DNA from 3 places in the Anoxybacillus andreesenii genome. Region 1 is predicted to be linked to each of the others. Evidence: riboswitches for the same ligand, from Rfam matches in the RefSeq annotation. Region 1 holds a riboswitch; each other region holds the start of a gene.
The links. A riboswitch is a leader RNA that binds a small molecule or an ion and turns the genes downstream of it on or off. The one in region 1 is predicted to bind cobalamin.

Region 1 (5,968 bases):
GATATAACCTCCAATCCTTTTATTATCTTAATAGTGGCTCTGCTCATAAAAGTACTATCCTTATTGTTTCTTTAAAGGTCCTCGAAACTATCGTTTCTGCGGAGTGCTATCCTCGCACCGAGGCTACGTCCTCTTGAAAACAAACAAACGTTCTTTAGTTTATATATTCATATTAAACTTTTGAAACCATATATTCAACCATTATTTAACTAATATATTATGTAAATAAAAAAGGATAATTAGCCCTCATAATAGACTAACTATCCTATAATAAATAATCTATATTTAATTCAAAGGGGCATCTTGGGCTGCTTTAATTGTTGGTGTTGGTGCTTATCTCATCGGTTTGTTTAATGCAGGAATGGAGTTGAACGAGAAGGGCTATTATTTTGCCATTTTAATATTCGGACTTTATTCATCTGTATCCCTACAAAAAGCTGTAAGGGATAGGGACGAGGGAATCCCTGTAACGAGCATTTACTATGGTATTAGTTGGTTTGCCCTTATCGTATCGATTTCATTAATGGGAATCGGTTTATACAACGCAGGAAGTATCGTACTAAGCGAAAAAGGCTTTTATGGCATGGCCTTTGTTCTTAGCCTATTTGCAGCGATAACCGTTCAAAAGAATGTGAGAGATACACAAAGGGCGAGGGAAAAAGATTGAAAGCAGTTAGAATCAGTTTTCTGAAGATAGACAAATTCCCTTTAATTTTCTATCAATATAATGTAAACTAATCCATATGTGAATATGTCTTGCAGAGATTAGGTGCTAACTTGTTAGCTAAAAAAGGGAATTCGGTGAAAATCCGAAGCTGTTTCCGCAACTGTAAGTGCTGATGAAATAAGAAATACCACTGTTTGTTTCTAAACAAATGGGAAGGTTCTTAAAGTAAGATGATGCATGAGCCAGGAGACCTGCCTATTCTTGAACGTATTTTGCTCTTCGGAAGTTAAGAGGATTGTACGGCAGTGTTTCTATTTTATAGGTCAGCCTTGATCAGAATTAATAGAATGATAGCCGTCCAATTTTTATGGGCGGCTTTTTTATGATCTCGAAGACTCGTTCTGCAGCTATTCACGAAAAAAAAGAGAGGAGGAATGAATATTGAAAAAGGATTCTCGCTATCTATGCTATCCATTTATGCGTGAGTCAGCTTCAACAGTAGACTTTGAAATCAGGACCGATTCATTGACGACTCGAATTGGACAAGCCGCTTCGCAAACACAGGATTTACCTGTCGTACATAGTGATTTAATAGATTTGCTCCCAATGGCCTATCATTTAAATGGCTCAGCACGAGGAAAACTTGCCATATTCCCAGAAGATTTGGAACGGCTAAGTAAGATGTATGATTTTTACAAGGCGGAGGTTGAAGAGCAGATTCAGACCTTCCTTTTACCGCAAGGAACAGAAGCTGCATGCACACTCCATGTTTGTCGTAGTGAAGCAAAGAAATCGGTACGCGCTCTACATAAGGTTAGCTTGGAAAAAGAGATACCTGAAATCATGTTTGATTATGCCCATTTATTAGCGAATGTCTTTTTCGTCATGGCGGTCTATGTCAATAGACAGCATGGGGTCGAGGAAATCCCTTTTATTAGTAAATCATATCCAACGAGAAAATAGGAGGAATCACAATGCCAAAAAATCTTATGAAATGGCTTTCTGCATTGATGCTCGTTTTTTTACTAGCAGCATGTAATTCTGCACAAGAGCCAGAAAAGCAGGACAAAGATACAGAAAAGCAAGCTCCAAAAACTGAATCCTATACAGTGAAAGACGACACTGGAACAGACATCACATTTGATAAAGTGCCTGAAACGGTTGTTTCTCTTGCACCAAGCAATACGGAAATCCTATTTGCTTTGGGTGTAGGTGACAAAGTAGTCGGTGGTACTGATTTTGACAACTATCCAGAGGAAGCACAGAATATTGAGCGCGTCTCAGATTCCATGAACATTAATGCAGAAAAAATCATTGGACTAAAGCCTGACGTTGTCATTGCCTATACAATTGGAGAGGCCGACACTTTAAACCCACTGAAGGATGCGGGGATTCCAGTATTCGTCATCCAATCTGCGACTTCATTTGATGACGTCTACGGTGACATTGATCAAATTGCCAAAGTGATGGGTGTTGAAGAAAAAGGCAAAGAATTAGTCGATGACATTCGTGGAAAAATTGCAGGAGTAGAGGAAAAGATCTCAAATGTATCAGATAAGAAAACCGTTTATTTTGAAATTGATCCTACTCCGTTTACAACAGGAAAAAATACCTTCCAGCAGGAAATTTTAAATGCAGCTGGTGTTGAGAATATTTTTGCAGACCAAGAGGGATGGATTCAAGTTTCAGAAGAGGAAGTCATCAAGAGAAATCCTGCTATTATTGCCACCACTGTTAACTATGTCGAGGACCCGGTTGGAGATATTAAAGGTCGTGCCGGCTGGGATCAGCTAGACGCAGTGAAATCTGATCAGATTTTTGAATTAGATCCTGATGTCACATCTCGACCAGGACCAAGAATTGGAGAGGCAGTTGAACTCGTAGCAAAGATGGCCTATCCAGATCTATTTAAATAATTGTTTGAGAGTGACCGTTTTGAAATAAATTCGAAACGGTCACGTTTGTTTTGACCAAGTCCTGACGATTAAAAAAACTATAAACAACTTAGCATTAAAAGGAATAAAAGTTTTTTTTATTTTTTTATAGATTTTTTTATTATTTCCTGTTAAGATAAGCAAGTATTATTTATGGAGAGCAGATATTCAAATATCAGAGTCTTTCCAAGCAGATAATTTTGACCACTTTCTTCAAAATAAGAGAGTTAAGGCCATACGGACAGCCGGGTCAAGTGCCGATTGGCAACTTTGTTGCCTTATTGATTGAGTTAGAAGCTCAAATTTTATAAGTTGGTTACTTTACAACCAGTGCATATTGCATATCAACTTGTGAAACGGTCAATAAGAGTGGTAAAAGTAATTATTTGCTATATAGACTCTGAACCTATTATTTGAATAAAGAAAAGCTCTTCTATGATTCTGTCTATAAAAGAGTTCTGTTCAGATCTGTATGCTTTTCTTACGAATTCAAATGACCAACAAGCAAGTGGTGCGCATATATGCGTATGCACTTGCTTTTTTATTTGAGCAAAAACTTCAGTTCTGCCTATTTAGGTGAAAAAATCTAATTTAAAGGGGAAATGAAAAATGGGTAAAGCACTTATCATTGGTTGTGGCGGTGTGGCATCTGTTGCCATCCACAAATGTGTCCAAAACAGCGAGGTATTCGAAGAAATTTGTATTGCGAGTCGTACAAAGTCAAAATGTGACGACCTAAAAGCAAAGCTAGATGGAGGCAAAACAAAGATCACAACAGCACAAGTGGATGCCGACAATGTGGACGAGCTGATTGCTCTCATAGAAGAGGTAAAACCGGATATCGTCATGAATTTGGCCCTCCCATATCAAGACTTAACGATTATGGATGCGTGCTTAGCAACGAAGACGCATTATTTAGATACAGCGAACTATGAGCCAGAGGATACGGCTAAGTTTGAATACAAGTGGCAGTGGGAATACCGTGAGCGCTTTGAAAAAGCTGGCATTACCGCACTATTAGGAAGCGGCTTTGACCCAGGTGTTACAGGCGTATTTTCAGCACATGCTTTAAAGCATCACTTCGATGAAATTGAGTACATTGATATCCTTGACTGTAATGCAGGGGATCATGGCTATCCATTCGCAACCAACTTCAATCCAGAAATTAATATTCGTGAAGTTTCAGCCAACGGAAGATACTGGGAAAACGGTGAATGGATCGAGACCAAGCCGATGGAAATCAAACGCGTCTATAACTTCCCAGAAATTGGCGAAAAGGATATGTACCTACTTTATCATGAGGAGCTAGAATCTCTTGCTCAAAACATTCCTGGATTAAAGCGAATTCGCTTCTTCATGACCTTTGGACAAAGCTATTTAACCCATTTAAAATGTCTTGAAAATGTTGGAATGACTTCCATCGAGCCAATAGAATTTGAAGGCAAGCAAATCATTCCACTTCAATTCTTAAAGGCGGTATTACCAGATCCAGCTTCTCTAGGCCCGCGTACAAAAGGAAAAACAAACATCGGCTGTATTTTCCGCGGTAAGAAGGATGGCAAGGACAAAACCTATTATGTGTATAATGTTTGTGACCATGAGGAGTGCTTTAAAGAGGTAGGATCCCAGGCCGTTTCCTACACGACTGGAGTTCCAGCGATGATCGGTGCAATGATGATTATGACAGGTAAATGGAATAAGCCTGGCGTTTACAATATTGAGGAATTCGATCCAGATCCATTCATGGAAGCATTAAACAAATGGGGACTTCCATGGAAAGAAAGCTTTGATCCAGAGCTAGTCGATACTGTGGCTGAAAATGAAAAAGAGCCGGAGCTAGTGCGATAAGATGAGGTTTGAAGAGTTACCAACACCTTGTTATGTAGTCGATGAAGAACTCCTTGAAAAAAATCTAAAAATCCTCAGAGGTGTCATGGACCGGACCGGGGCAAAGATCATTCTTGCCCAGAAGGCTTTTTCCATGTACTCCACTTATCCGCTTATTCGCCAATACTTAAGTGGGACAGCGGCAAGTGGCCTTTATGAAGCAAGACTCGGCTATGAGGAAATGGGGAAGGAGAATCATGTCTTCTCCCCAGCTTACCGAGAGGATGAAATGGATGAGATTATTCACTATTGTGATCACATCATTTTCAATTCTTTTTCTCAGGTGGAAAAGTATCGGGATCGGGTATTAAGTGCTGGAAAAAAGGTCGGTCTTCGCATCAATCCGGAGTGCTCCACCCAGGTCGGACATGAAATTTATAATCCTTGTGCTGTCGGGTCAAGGTTCGGGGTTACACTCGAGCAATTTCATCCTGAAGACTTAGAGGGGATTTCTGGCTTTCATTTTCATACCTTATGCCAACAGAATTCAGACGACCTTGCCACTACATTAGATGCTGTGGAGGAAAAATTTGGTCCGTGGCTTGCCCAAATGGAATGGATCAATTTCGGTGGCGGCCACCATATTACGAGAGAGGATTATGATATCCCATTACTCGAGGATTGTATTAGAAGAATGCAGGAAAAATACGGATTAGAAGTCTATCTTGAGCCAGGGGAAGCCGTTGCCTTGAATGCGGGTTACCTCGTGACAACGGTTCTTGATACGCTTCAGAATGGGATGGATATCGCCATCCTTGACACGTCTGCGTCCTGTCATATGCCTGATGTACTAGAGATGCCGTATCGGCCGCCTCTTTTTGATTCAGGCGAACCTGGGGAAAAGGCGTATACGTATCGACTTGGCGGACCTACTTGTCTTTCTGGTGATAATATTGGGGACTATTCATTCGATCAGCCTTTGAAAAGCGGCGACCGCCTCGTGTTTGGTGATATGGCCATTTACTCAATGGTGAAGAATACAACCTTTAATGGAATGGCGCTGCCATCGATCGCTCTGAAAGGGAAAGACGGCGACTGCCGCATCATGCATAAGTTTGGTTATGAAGATTTTAAGATGAGATTGACCTAAAATGAAATAAAAAGTCACCTTCAATTAGAGGGTGACTTTTTTGATATTCATTTGATGGTATCTATAGACACCAGAAATATAGGGTTTATAATGGAATTCGTAATTATTCTCAATTGTTAGGATCGTGGTACTTCGTGAAGAACAGCAGTGTAAAGGATAAAGTTCTATATGTGTTTCGCATTCCTACCTTTCCAGTCCTCTTTCTCATTAACACCATTTTTGGGTTTTCCTTATCCTTTTTTGCCCCATTTTCATCTCTTTTTGGTATTGATGAAGTAGGGATGAGCAATGCAGGCTTTGGAATTTTTATGACGGTCATGGCCATCGGAGGTGTATTGATTAGTAGTTATATTGCAAAGCGTTCCGATACAAGAACCAGCCGGCGAAAGC
Region 2 (5,968 bases), on a different contig from region 1:
AAAGTATAGCTTGGGAACGGATTTTGGAGTTATGAATCGGGATTTGCTATATTCTTCATAAGTCTTATCAAAAGGTTCGGAGGTTATTCCCTTGAAAAAAAACAACAGCAATGGGCGGGCTGTCGTCTATGTTCATTTAAATGAGACGAAACAATATGTTCTTTCCTACGGGATTGAGTTTGCTGAATTTACCGAGTCTCTTTCAGACCTCATCAATCAAATTCTTCTTCTAAAGCACCATTTTGATGACGGGGATTTCAATAGGCATTCATTGCTGGAGTTTGTTCCAAACGAGCGGTTGAAGAAGCTGGTTAAGGATGATGTATATGGTTATGGTGATTTCTGCTGGGTTGATTTTGAAGAAGAGGAAGGCCTTAATGAGCTTACGGGTCAGGAATTGGCTGAGCTACTTTATTTGGGGCATATGAAGGATCATTTGAAGCCTCCCTTTTACCAGAAGCTGCGAAATCGTTTTGTTTATTTGGCCCATGATGATGGCTGGTGGAATAAGATTTACTATCGGAATATGATGGATTTTTATCGGATGCTTGGAGATACATTGGTTAGTAAGCTAACGGAAAGCAAAACCGAAAAGAACTTATTAGGCTTAAAAAAGAAGCGTGTGTTGTCGCCCCTGCCGATCGAGCTTCTCTTAAAGATGAAGACGATGATGAGGGAAGGTATTCTTATTTCTATTTATGATTCCGTTCAAAGCCGCACCAGTATAGAGGTGCCGATTTGGATTCTCGGCGATTTTGATAATATGGATGATATGTATGAGGACTATGAAAAGCTAGTTAAAGGGAGCCCTGATGCCAAGCTCATTTATGATAAAAAGAAAACGGAATGGAAATTATACACAAATTAATAGTGTGTCATCTGACAAACGATCGTGTATAATTTTTGTATAAGTCAATTTCATAATTATCTATAGATATAGGTGTCTTTAGCAAAGACTTAATAGGGAAGTTGGTGAAATTCCAACGCGGTCCCGCCACTGTAAATGGGAGCAAGCTGTATATGAGCCACTGTACATATGTATGGGAAGGTGCGGCATTGCTATGACCATAAGCCAGGAGACCTGCCTACATCTTGTTACACCCGCTACGAGGATAGGGAGGTGTTGGGAAGACATGTGTTTGATAAAATAGATGATTCCAACATCTCCATTTGTTTCGTATGGGGATGTTTTTTATTATGGCTTTTTTGTACGGATTGTAGTTTTTGCAATGGTCCTACTGCCGACCATTGCGTTTCAACGGAGTGTGTGCCACGCATTTGGTATGCAGGCACTTTTCTCGTTTTTTCGATCATCTAACTGTTTAAAAGTAGTAATTCATTCTACAATTTGTCGTTCAAAGGCAACAATATTTGAGAAAAGAGCCTTTATTTTCTAGAGGGGATCGAGTGATTTGCTAAAGCATTTTTTTCAGGGGAATTTTTTAAATAACAGATTATTTGCGTATTGTCTAGCTGTTTTGTTTTTAATCGCATCGGCTTTAATAGGGATTTCGATAGGGACGGTCTCGGTTCCTATAATTAGTATTATTAAAATTATTGGGTCGGAAATGTTTCCTTTTATCCCGAGGGAACCCATTGATCCGATGTATGCCAACATTGTTCTAAACATTCGTCTGCCACGGGTCATTTTGGCAGGATTAGTTGGGGCAGCTCTAGCTATTGCAGGTGCGGCCTTCCAAGGCTTGCTGCGAAACCCGCTTGCTGATCCTTATACACTTGGCGTTTCTTCTGGGGCATCGGTTGGGGCTGTCATGACCTTGTTTTTTCAAATTTCGCTTCCAGTAATCGGTTCCTTTACCCTTCCGTTCATCAGTATATTGTGTGCGTTTCTTACAATTTTCTTAGTCCTTGGCTTCGCGAGGAGAATCGATCGCTCGATGAAGGTCGAAACGATTATTTTGACGGGGATCATTTTTAGTTCGTTTTTAGGTGCCATGATTTCATTGCTCATCGCCTTAACGGGTGATGAGCTAAGACAAATCCTCGGTTGGCTCCTAGGCAGTGTATCCATGCGGGGATGGCCCTATATCAAAATGATTCTTCCGTTTCTTATTGTTGGCTCATTGATCCTGATCGCAAATAGCAAGGAGCTCAATGCGATGTCCTTTGGAGAGGAACGTGCGCAGCATCTAGGAGTGAATGTACAGAGAAGAAAATTAACGATTCTCATTGCTGGCTCCATTTTAACTGGAGCGGCAGTTGCTGTGTCGGGGACAATTGGGTTTGTCGGTTTGGTGATTCCCCATTTAACAAGAATACTATGGGGTCCCGATCACACCCATCTCCTTCCTTTATCCATTTTGACGGGGAGCGGGTTCCTCATTCTTGCTGATTTAGTCTCAAGGACCATTATTTCACCCGTCGAGCTTCCCATTGGGGTAATTACCGCACTTATTGGGGCGCCTGTATTTGGATTGATTTTGCTAAAAAGACGAGGCGGAGAAAGAAGAGGATAGCATGCTGAATGTTGATAATCTATCAGGGGGGTACACTGGAGATCCGGTCGTAAAGGATGTATCCTTCCAGGTGCAAAAAGGAGAGCTGTTTGGGATCTTAGGACCGAACGGGAGCGGCAAAACCACTTTATTGAAAATGATCAGTGGGATTCTTCCATTTGATAATGGGACCATCCTGATTAAAGGGCAGTCGATTGGCAGCTATTCAACGAAGGAGCTTGCGAAAATGATTGCCGTGCTGTCACAGCATTCTACACAGGCTTTTTCCTATACGGTGAAGGAAACGGTCTCGCTTGGCCGTTATGCACATCAGAAGGGCTGGTTTCATTCATGGAGCGATGAGGATGAACGAATCGTTCAGGAGGTCATGACTCAAACGGGAGTTGCTGCCTTTCAGGAGAAGAACATACAGGAGCTTTCAGGTGGTGAAAGGCAAAGGGTCTTTCTTGCTCAAGCTCTCGCCCAGGAGCCTGAAATTCTATTGCTGGATGAGCCGACCAACCATCTCGATTTGTCCTATCAAAAGGAGCTTCTGGATTTACTAAAGAGATGGACAAGGGAAAAAGGATTAACCGTGATCTCAATTTTTCATGATTTAAACCTAGCAAGCCTTTATTGTGATCAGCTTCTTTTGCTTGAGAAGGGGCGGATACATTCCAATGATCATCCAAATGAGGTCGTCCGGGTCGAGAAAATTAAAGAGGTCTACCGTACGGATATTGAAAAGCAGCCACATCCGAAAATTCCTGTCCCGCAAATGGTGCTGATTCCGAATTGGCAGGGTGAATCGGAGCAAGTCATGATTGGTCCAGAACATATGCGGATGACGAAGGAGCATATTTCTATTCAATCCGATGCTCCGCTTCGTACGATGTCATCTGGAGTGGTTGGTGCGGGTGTAGGGTGGAACCAAACATTTGTAAACCGCCACGTCGATAAAAATTATCATGCTTTCGATCACCGGCAGGAGATGCAGGACTACTTGAAGAAAAACGGCTTTGACCCTTCCGTAACAATCGGCATGATGACTGCTGTTGTCTTGGAGGATGTCGCCTACAAAGTATTAAAAGGGGAAGAGTTTTCAGTCATGGTCGTCGTCACAGCGGGAGTTGGGAATGCAGTAGATGCATCGAAAAGTGACCAGCACGCTTTTGAGGCGGTACCAGGTACCATTAATATATGGGTATTTGTGAATGGAGAGCTCACAGAAGAGGCTTTTATTCAAAGCATCATGACAGCGACGGAAGCAAAGGTGAAGGTGATGGAGGATCAGGAGGTACTAGACACTATAACGGGCACCGTTGCTACTGGGACATCGACCGATAGCATCCTGATTGCAGCAACGCAGAATGGAAGGATGCTTGAATTTGCAGGTACCATTACTCCCCTCGGAAAGCTCATCAGCAGGGGCGTGTATGATTGCACAACTGAGGCAATTAAAAAAAGCCGAAGAAGGATTCGAAATTTATGCTAACCCATATAATTTCAATTACGATCGCTTTTTTGATTGATGGGTTGATTGGAGACCCCCCGCATTGGCCTCACCCTGTAAAGTGGATGGGTTCTGGGATCGCATTTCTTGAAAAAAGGTTAAATGGTGGCAACGGGAGAAAAGCGAAGGGAATCGTAATGGTACTTACAATTGTGTGCATCGTTTTTCTTATATCCTTCACGCTTGTATCCATTTCTTATCATACACACCTATATCTTGGCATCGCGGTGGAAAGTATTCTTATAGCGACGACTATTTCACGCCGAAGTCTTAAGGAAGCGGCTCTTGACGTCTATTATCCACTGCATAAAGGGGAGCTACAGAAAGCACGGCTAAAGCTTTCTTATATTGTTGGTCGTGATACGGAAAGACTTGAGGAGCGAGAGATTGTCAGAGGAACTGTTGAAACGGTGGCGGAGAATACGAGCGATGGGGTCACAGCTCCATTATTTTGGGCATTGATTGGCGGGGCGCCGCTTGCCCTTGTGTACCGTGCTGTGAATACTTGTGATTCGATGGTGGGCTACAAAAATGAGAGATTTCTTGATTTTGGTTGGGCGTCAGCACGACTGGATGACCTCCTCAACTGGATTCCTAGTCGGTTAACTGGCTTTTTGCTGCTTTTGTCAAGCAAGCCTATGTATACCAATAGGGGAGCGGCATGGAAAATTCTGTTTCGTGATGCTAGACGACATCCAAGTCCCAATAGCGGCTGGATGGAAGCGGCAGTGGCCGCTATTTTGGGGATTCAACTTGGTGGGGTGAATGTATACAAGGGGATCATTTCCAAGCGGGCGGAAATGGGGGATCCTATCGTTCCCTTGCAAAAGGAACATATCCTTTTAACAAATCGTCTGTTAACAAAGGCGTCCGTGCTTTTTGTACTTGCCTTATGGATGGGAGGAATACTATTTGAATTGGCCAGCACATGGTTCGAATCCTCAATACATATATGAAGCGATGAACATTCCAAAGCCGAACACATGGATTGACCTAAGTGCCAATATTAATCCATTAGGACCGCCGAAGTCGATTTTGGAAAAATGGCTCCATTTTTATGAAAGCATCGGGGAGTATCCGGATCCCTTTGCGAACGCATTGAAGGAACAAATCGCACAACAGGCGGGGGTAGCGAAGGAATCGATTCTGATTGGCAATGGCGGTGCAGAGCTGATCATGCTCTTAGGTCGAATGCTAGCTCAAAAAAATGTCCTCATTGTTCAGCCAACTTTTTCTGAATATGAAAAGGCCTGTCAGGCAAATGGGTGTCATATATCCTATCATTACTTAGATGAGAAATGGAGCTTAAATCTTCAGGGCTTAATGGAAAAATTAGATGGTGTGGCTGCAGTTTTTCTCTGCAACCCGAACAATCCAACAGGTGTGTGCTTTTCCTTGGCGGAGATTCAGTTCTTAGCGGAAGCCTGCACGAGAAAAGGCATTTATTTAATTATTGATGAAGCCTTCTACGATTTCTGGAAAGACTATGAACCTCTAACTCCGTTGCAAAGGACTTGTGAAAATATCATTCTCATCCGCTCGATGACGAAGATGTATGCGATCCCGGGTCTGCGATTAGGGTATCTTATCGCAAGTGAGGAAGTGGTGGGGCAGATTGCGCAATATCAGCCACATTGGAGTGTCAATGTTCTCGCCATGCTAGCAGGACAGGAGTGTCTAAAGGATGAGGAATTTATCAATCAAACGATTGATTACATAGAGAAAGAACGAGCAAAGCTCTCTCTCTTTTTCACACAAGAAGGGTTTGAAATGTCACCATCAAAGGTCAATTTCTATCTATTGAGAGACCCGGAGCTTGAGAGTCAATTGCCTTTGTTTGAATTCTTGCTCCGTCATGGAATCGTACCCAGACATACGATGAATTTTCCTGGTCTAGGAGGAGAATGGCTGAGGTTTGCCATTAAGAGCAAGACGGAAAATGATCAACTACTTCAAGTATTAGAGGAATGGCGCAGATGATTTTTATTACGGGTGGAGT
Region 3 (5,968 bases), on a different contig from region 1:
TCAAGCAGTTACCCTAACCTCAGAGCTTGAAGATGGCAAAGAACTACGTGGACTTTTAAATGGAGACCTGGTCAAGAGTGAGGATGGTGCATACAAACTGATCGTCGATCGTGATGAGGCAGAGATCTATGTTCTTGCCGAAAAATCAGGCCTTAATATCCCACTGATTTCGACATCCGCTGCTGTGGTGATTCTATTTTTAGGCTTCTTGTTTTTAGTGAAGAAAAGATCGAGAAATGCGTAGAAAAAGAGACAGGTCTGAATTTCAGACCTGTCTTATGATGTTTTTGGAGCAATTTTGTAATACTTGGTCGATAAATTTCTTGCAGCGTGGAAAATCCTCTATTTGCGGGGAGAGTTCAATTTTTAACGTGCCAGCAAGGGATGTTGTTGGCATGAGTCTTTCGCTTAACTCATCAACGGCTCCACAAAACTTTGGATAGAAGCTGTCTCCTGTTCCAAAGATTCCCGTTACGAGCTTCTTCCGCTCTACCCGAACTAATTCCCGTAAGAGAGGTAGCATTTCTATGGGAATTTCTCCGTTACCCCACGTATATGTTCCGATTACCAAGTGATCCAGTTGAGAGAGCTGCTCCATTTGAAAATCCTCTACTCGAAAAACATCAGCTTGATGCCCTTCCAAGGCAAACTGTTGGGTTAAAAGCTGTGCTGCTTCTTCTGTGTTTCCACTAATGGAGCAATAAACGATCGCCGTCTTCATAGCTCATCAAACCCATTGGATTTGGATACCTTTGTATATGTTCGTGATTTCTGTTCAAAGAAGTCTGATTTTGTCTCATTCATCATTTCATCGCTGAATACGTGAATCCACGGCATTGGATTCTCACGCCCTTTATAACGATTTGGCAGTCCTAATTGGCGGAAGCGCTTGTTCGCTAAGTATTCGACATAGCCTTCGAATTCCTCCAGATCAATCCCCTCGATATCCTTTAAGATATAGCGAGCCCATTCCTTTTCAAGCTGAACTGCTTTGTCGATAGATGAGTAGACATATTCGCTATTTTCATCCGTGTTGAGCTCAGGGTTTTCCGTTAGCAATATACGGATAAATTGGGCGATGAAATAGGCATGCTGCATCTCATCGCGTTGAATATAGCTAATCATTGTGCTTGTCTTCATCATTTTCTGCTGTCTGGCCAAATGATAGAAAAAGGCAAAGCCCGCATAAAAGTATATTCCCTCCAAATTGATAGAATGGACTCCAAGCTCGAACAAATGCTGTGGTGTTGGTGTTTGGCGGAACTTCTCATACGCCTCGAGAATGATCTCATTTCTTTTTCTTACGATCGGGTCATCCTTTGCTTGATTAAATCTTTCTATTTGCTCACTCAATGGGATAAGAGAGCTCAAAATATAGGAATAGGACTCGTTATGAACAGCCTCCTGCTGAGAAATGACAGCAAAGATCGCTTTGAAGCTAGGGTCTGTAACATAATCCATCACGCTTGTCATTGTAGGGGTTTGGAGGCTATCAAGTGATGCGAGCTGCGTGTTCACCCTTAAGAAAATATCCTTTTCCACTTCGGTTAAGGAATCCCATTGTTTAATGTCATCCTGCATATTGATCTCCTGCGCCTTCCAGAAGTTTCCGAGCAGGGTATGATAGATTCGATACATTTGCGGATAGGCGATATCATTCCAATTAAGAATTCCTGACGCCTGTCCGTTAATGATGCCTGTTGACTTATTGGGATATTCGGGGTTTAACAGTTTGATTTTTTTTAAGAGTGTATTCACTATTTTGTTCTCCTTCCTTAGCTCTGACAAGCCTCACATTCTTCAATTTCTGTTTGGGAAGTGCTGCGCACATAATAGGTCGATTTCAGCTTATTTCGCCAAGCCTCGAGATGAAGCTCTAACAGTTCCTTCGCTTTAATATCATGTTTGACATAGAGGTTAAAGCTGACCCCTTGGTCAATATGGCGCTGTCTAGCGGCATTCTGTTTAATGCTCCAGCTTTGGTTCAACTGGTGTCGCACCTTCTGATAAAAAAAGTACGTATGATGATTGAGATCAGGTGCTGTGACCTTAAATTTGAAATTCTTCTTTTCCTCTGCGTATTCGAGTGCATAAATAGGATCGATTCCATCGGTAGAGCCGCCTATTTTTGCGGTCGAAGAATTAGGAGCGACGGCTAACATCCAGCCATTGCGGACGCCAGCTTGGCGAATCTCTGCTTGAAGGCTTGTCCATTTTTCAGAGGTATAGCCTTTTCTTTGAAAATATTCTCCGGTATGCCATTCCGAGCCTTCGAACTTCGGGTATGCCCCTTTTTCTTTTGCTAACAGCATTGAAGCTCTAATCGTGTAATAAGCAATCTCTTCATAAAGCTCATCAGCGTACCGAACAGCCTCATCTGATTCCCAAAGAATATTTTTGAGGGCTAGGAGATGATGCCACCCGAAAGTGCCTAGACCAACAGCACGGTAATTCTCATTTGTTTTCCGAGCTTGTCCGACCGTGAGCTGATTGATATCGATGACGTTATCGAGCATTCTCATTTGAATCCTTATGAGGCGCTCAAGAACATTCGCACGTACAGCATTTGGAAGATGGATGGAAGAAAGATTGCAGACAACAAAATCTCCAGGCTTTCGCACGATGACGATATTTCCGTTCTCATCGATATACTCCTGTTGGATCGTGGTCGGCGACATATTCTGCATAATTTCCGTACATAGATTGCTAGAATAGATTGACGTTCTTCCGAGGCCCCTTACATGCTTATTCGGGTTTTGACGGTTCACCTCATCCCGATAGAACATATAGGGTGTTCCTGTTTCGAGTTGAGCGACCATGATGCGGATCATGATATCCATTGCCCGATATGTCTTTCTTGGGAGAAGCGGATTTCGAACGGCTTCTTCGTATTTTTCGGTGAAAAATTTCTTATCCTTCTCATCATAGAAGTCCTCTAATCCGAGCGGATTTCCCTGCTCATCCTTCCAGCCCATTATTTGCTTTACTTGATGAGGGCAGAAGGTATGCCATTCTCCAATACTTCTTCCAGTTTCGTCAACCTCCTCAATTTTTTTCATAAATAAATCGGGGATGCTGACACCGGTAAAAATATCATGGGCTTTTCTCCGTTCGTCTCCATTATTTGTCTTTAAATCAAGAAAGCCATTCATGATGTCCTTGTGGAATACATCCAAATAAACGGCTACTGCTCCTTGTCGCTGGCCTAGCTGATCCACACTCACCGCCGTATCATTAATCAGGCGTATCCACGGAACAATTCCTGAGGAATTCCCTTTGAAACTTTTAATATCAGAGCCTAGTGCTCTCACTTTTCCAAAATAAAGACCGATGCCACCGCCATCCTTGCTTAATCTAGCCGTATCCCAATTGGATAAATAGATTCCATCCAGCGAGTCATCAACCGTATCAATGAAACAGGAGGAAAGCTGCCCATAGCTTTTTCCCGCATTGGCAAGGGTTGGAGTAGCGACGGTCATATAGTGATGGCTGAGCGCCCAGTACGCTTCTTTCACATAGGACAAACGGTTTTCCTTTGCTTCATTTTTCATTAAAGTCATGGCAATGATCATGAATCGTTCCTGTGGGAGCTCGTACACATGATGATTATAGTCATGTGCTAAATATCGGTCCGCAAGCAAGAACAAACCCATATAGGTAAAAAGCTGATCCTTATCAGGATCGATGATTTTCGCTAATTCATGAATTTCGTTCTTGCTGTAGGATTGCAGAAGTTCCTTTGTATAAATGCCTATGTCTGTTAGTTTTTGAATCAGATCGTAGAAATCACCGTATTTTTGAACTGGGTCAAACCCGCGAACTTGTCCAGCCTTTTCATAGAGTTCAAGAAGAAGCATATGAGCAGCTAAGTACGTCCAGTTAGGCTCATTCATTTCAATTCGATTTAAGGCATAATGGAGAATATCTTCTCTCTTTTTGGTCAAAATCTCGCTCACATCCAGCTTGTATTTTTGAGCGGTGAGCTTGACCATATCCATTAGATTTTCATTTTTTACTGCGAATTCTGTCCCCATCAAACTTTCTCCTTTTCCCCACTTATACAGTTCTTCATAGGGAAGGCAAATTAAAAACCCATCTCAAGTTTCGAGATGGGTAAAAAACGTTGATATTCAGACAGAAAGGAATTCCCTTTTAGCTAAAATACCTGCGCTCTTTACCTTCCCAGCTCCCGAAGAAGATATGACGTATAAAAAAGGCAGGTCTCCTGACTTGTGTTTCATCCTACTCTAAGCCCTTCCCATCAGAAAGATAGTGGTTATGCTTATTTCGTCACACTTACAGTTGCGGGTACAGTTCTGGATTCGCACCAGATTCCCTATTAAGTCGTAATGACACCTAATTTATCGGTATAACACTGTATATAGTATTGTTATTTGTAATTACATACTAGATATGTACTTTGATTATTATAAGCGAACCTATTGGAAAAGACAACCACTTAACGATAATTCACAAACTGCACATCGATGGAAAGGTCAGCACCCTTCACAGCAGCAATGACGCTCTGTAAGTCATCACGGCTTTTTGCCGTCACACGAATTTGATCATCCTGAACCTGACTCTTCACCTTTAAGCCGCTATTTTTAATCAGTGTATTGATTTTCTTCGCATTGTCCTTGTCGATCCCTTGAACAAGCTTGGCTCGCTGACGAACAGTACCGCCAGAAGCACCTTCAATTTTTCCATAATCAAGATTTTTAATCGGAACGCCTCGTTTAATCAGCTTGCCAAGGAGGACATCCTTCAGCTGTCCGAGCTTATATTCATCATCGGAAACGAGCACAAGCTCCTCTTTATCGAGTGTAACATTGCTCTTGCTTCCTTTAAAATCATAGCGAGTGGAGATTTCCTTCATCGTAATATTAATCGCATTCGTCACTTCTGAAAAATCTACCTTTGACACAATATCAAAAGAACTTTCTTTCGCCATCATGAACCCTCCTTTAAAAATTTCCCATTCTGGCTACAATTATAGTAAAATTAAGCAGTTCAAACAACTTTAGGGATAAAAAAGCGAAGGCTTTATAAAAGAATAGGAGTGTTTTTTTATGGCTTTACAAGAACATATTGGACAAGTCATCACATTGACAGTGGCTCGGATTGCAGAATTTGGCTATTTTCTCACGGATGGGGAGGAGGATGTACTCCTTCATGAAAATGATACCGATCTTACGTTAGGGGAAGAGGAAGAGGTTGACGTATTTCTTTATACGGACTCCCACGGACGGATCGCAGCAACGACGACGATTCCTGACATACGGATCGGGGAATACGGCTGGGCAAAGGTGAGTGATACAAAGCCAGGGCTCGGAGTTTTCCTCGATATTGGCATCAACAAAGATATGCTCCTTGGCGAGGAGGATCTTCCAACGAAACGGTCTGTTTGGCCCGTAGTGGGAGACCTTTTATACATTACGTTAAGGGTCAATCGAAATAACCGCATTTATGTGAAGCTCGCTACGGATCCGATCATTGATGAAAAAAGAATCCAGGCGACAAGACAGGATTTTAATAAGAATATTCAAGGCTATATTTACCGCACGGCGAAAGTAGGGAGCTGGATTTATACGGCAGAGGGCTTCAAAGGCTTCATTCATGAATCACAACGCCGTGAGGAGCCTCGTCTCGGTGAGAAGGTAGAAGGACGCATCATTGATGTGAAGGAGGATGGGACGATCAATGTTTCTCTCGCTCCACGAAAACAGGAGGCGTTAGGTGAGGATGCGGAGAAAGTATATGCATATCTGATGTCACGAAACGGTGCCATGCCTTACTGGGATAAGAGCATGCCAGAAGATATTGAAGAGCGCTTTGGTATGAGCAAGGGTGCATTCAAACGAGCGCTTGGAAAGCTAATGAAGGATGGCCTTGTTTATCAGGAAGCGGGCTGGACGTACGTGAAGAATGAGGGCTGATAATTTCGGTTTCGCTGATATTTTCAAATGAA

Region 2: linked by a shared signal. The riboswitch ahead of J2S07_RS09790 (FecCD family ABC transporter permease) and the one ahead of J2S07_RS03675 (cobalamin adenosyltransferase family protein) in region 1 are both predicted to bind cobalamin.
Region 3: linked by a shared signal. The riboswitch ahead of J2S07_RS00740 (ribonucleoside-diphosphate reductase subunit alpha) and the one ahead of J2S07_RS03675 (cobalamin adenosyltransferase family protein) in region 1 are both predicted to bind cobalamin.

What each region holds. Positions count from the first base shown of each region.
Region 1 is NZ_JAUSTU010000003.1:1,863-7,830, forward strand. Features, by position in the region: partial or broken gene yiaA (inner membrane protein YiaA) at 290-667, shown strand; cobalamin riboswitch at 751-940, shown strand; gene J2S07_RS03675 (cobalamin adenosyltransferase family protein) at 1,109-1,630, shown strand; gene J2S07_RS03680 (ABC transporter substrate-binding protein) at 1,642-2,583, shown strand; gene J2S07_RS03685 (saccharopine dehydrogenase family protein) at 3,211-4,449, shown strand; gene nspC (carboxynorspermidine decarboxylase) at 4,451-5,578, shown strand; gene J2S07_RS03695 (sugar efflux transporter) at 5,713-5,968, shown strand, end outside.
Region 2 is NZ_JAUSTU010000008.1:31,095-37,062, reverse strand. Features, by position in the region: gene J2S07_RS09795 (hypothetical protein) at 92-868, shown strand; cobalamin riboswitch at 922-1,103, shown strand; gene J2S07_RS09790 (FecCD family ABC transporter permease) at 1,413-2,477, shown strand; gene J2S07_RS09785 (heme ABC transporter ATP-binding protein) at 2,479-3,951, shown strand; gene cbiB (adenosylcobinamide-phosphate synthase CbiB) at 3,945-4,925, shown strand; gene cobD (threonine-phosphate decarboxylase CobD) at 4,882-5,949, shown strand; gene J2S07_RS09770 (bifunctional adenosylcobinamide kinase/adenosylcobinamide-phosphate guanylyltransferase) at 5,946-5,968, shown strand, end outside.
Region 3 is NZ_JAUSTU010000001.1:149,402-155,369, forward strand. Features, by position in the region: gene J2S07_RS00725 (alpha-amylase family glycosyl hydrolase) at 1-244, shown strand, start outside; gene J2S07_RS00730 (flavodoxin domain-containing protein) at 266-721, opposite strand; gene J2S07_RS00735 (ribonucleotide-diphosphate reductase subunit beta) at 718-1,758, opposite strand; gene J2S07_RS00740 (ribonucleoside-diphosphate reductase subunit alpha) at 1,776-3,992, opposite strand; cobalamin riboswitch at 4,199-4,375, opposite strand; gene J2S07_RS00745 (YajQ family cyclic di-GMP-binding protein) at 4,460-4,951, opposite strand; gene J2S07_RS00750 (CvfB family protein) at 5,070-5,936, shown strand.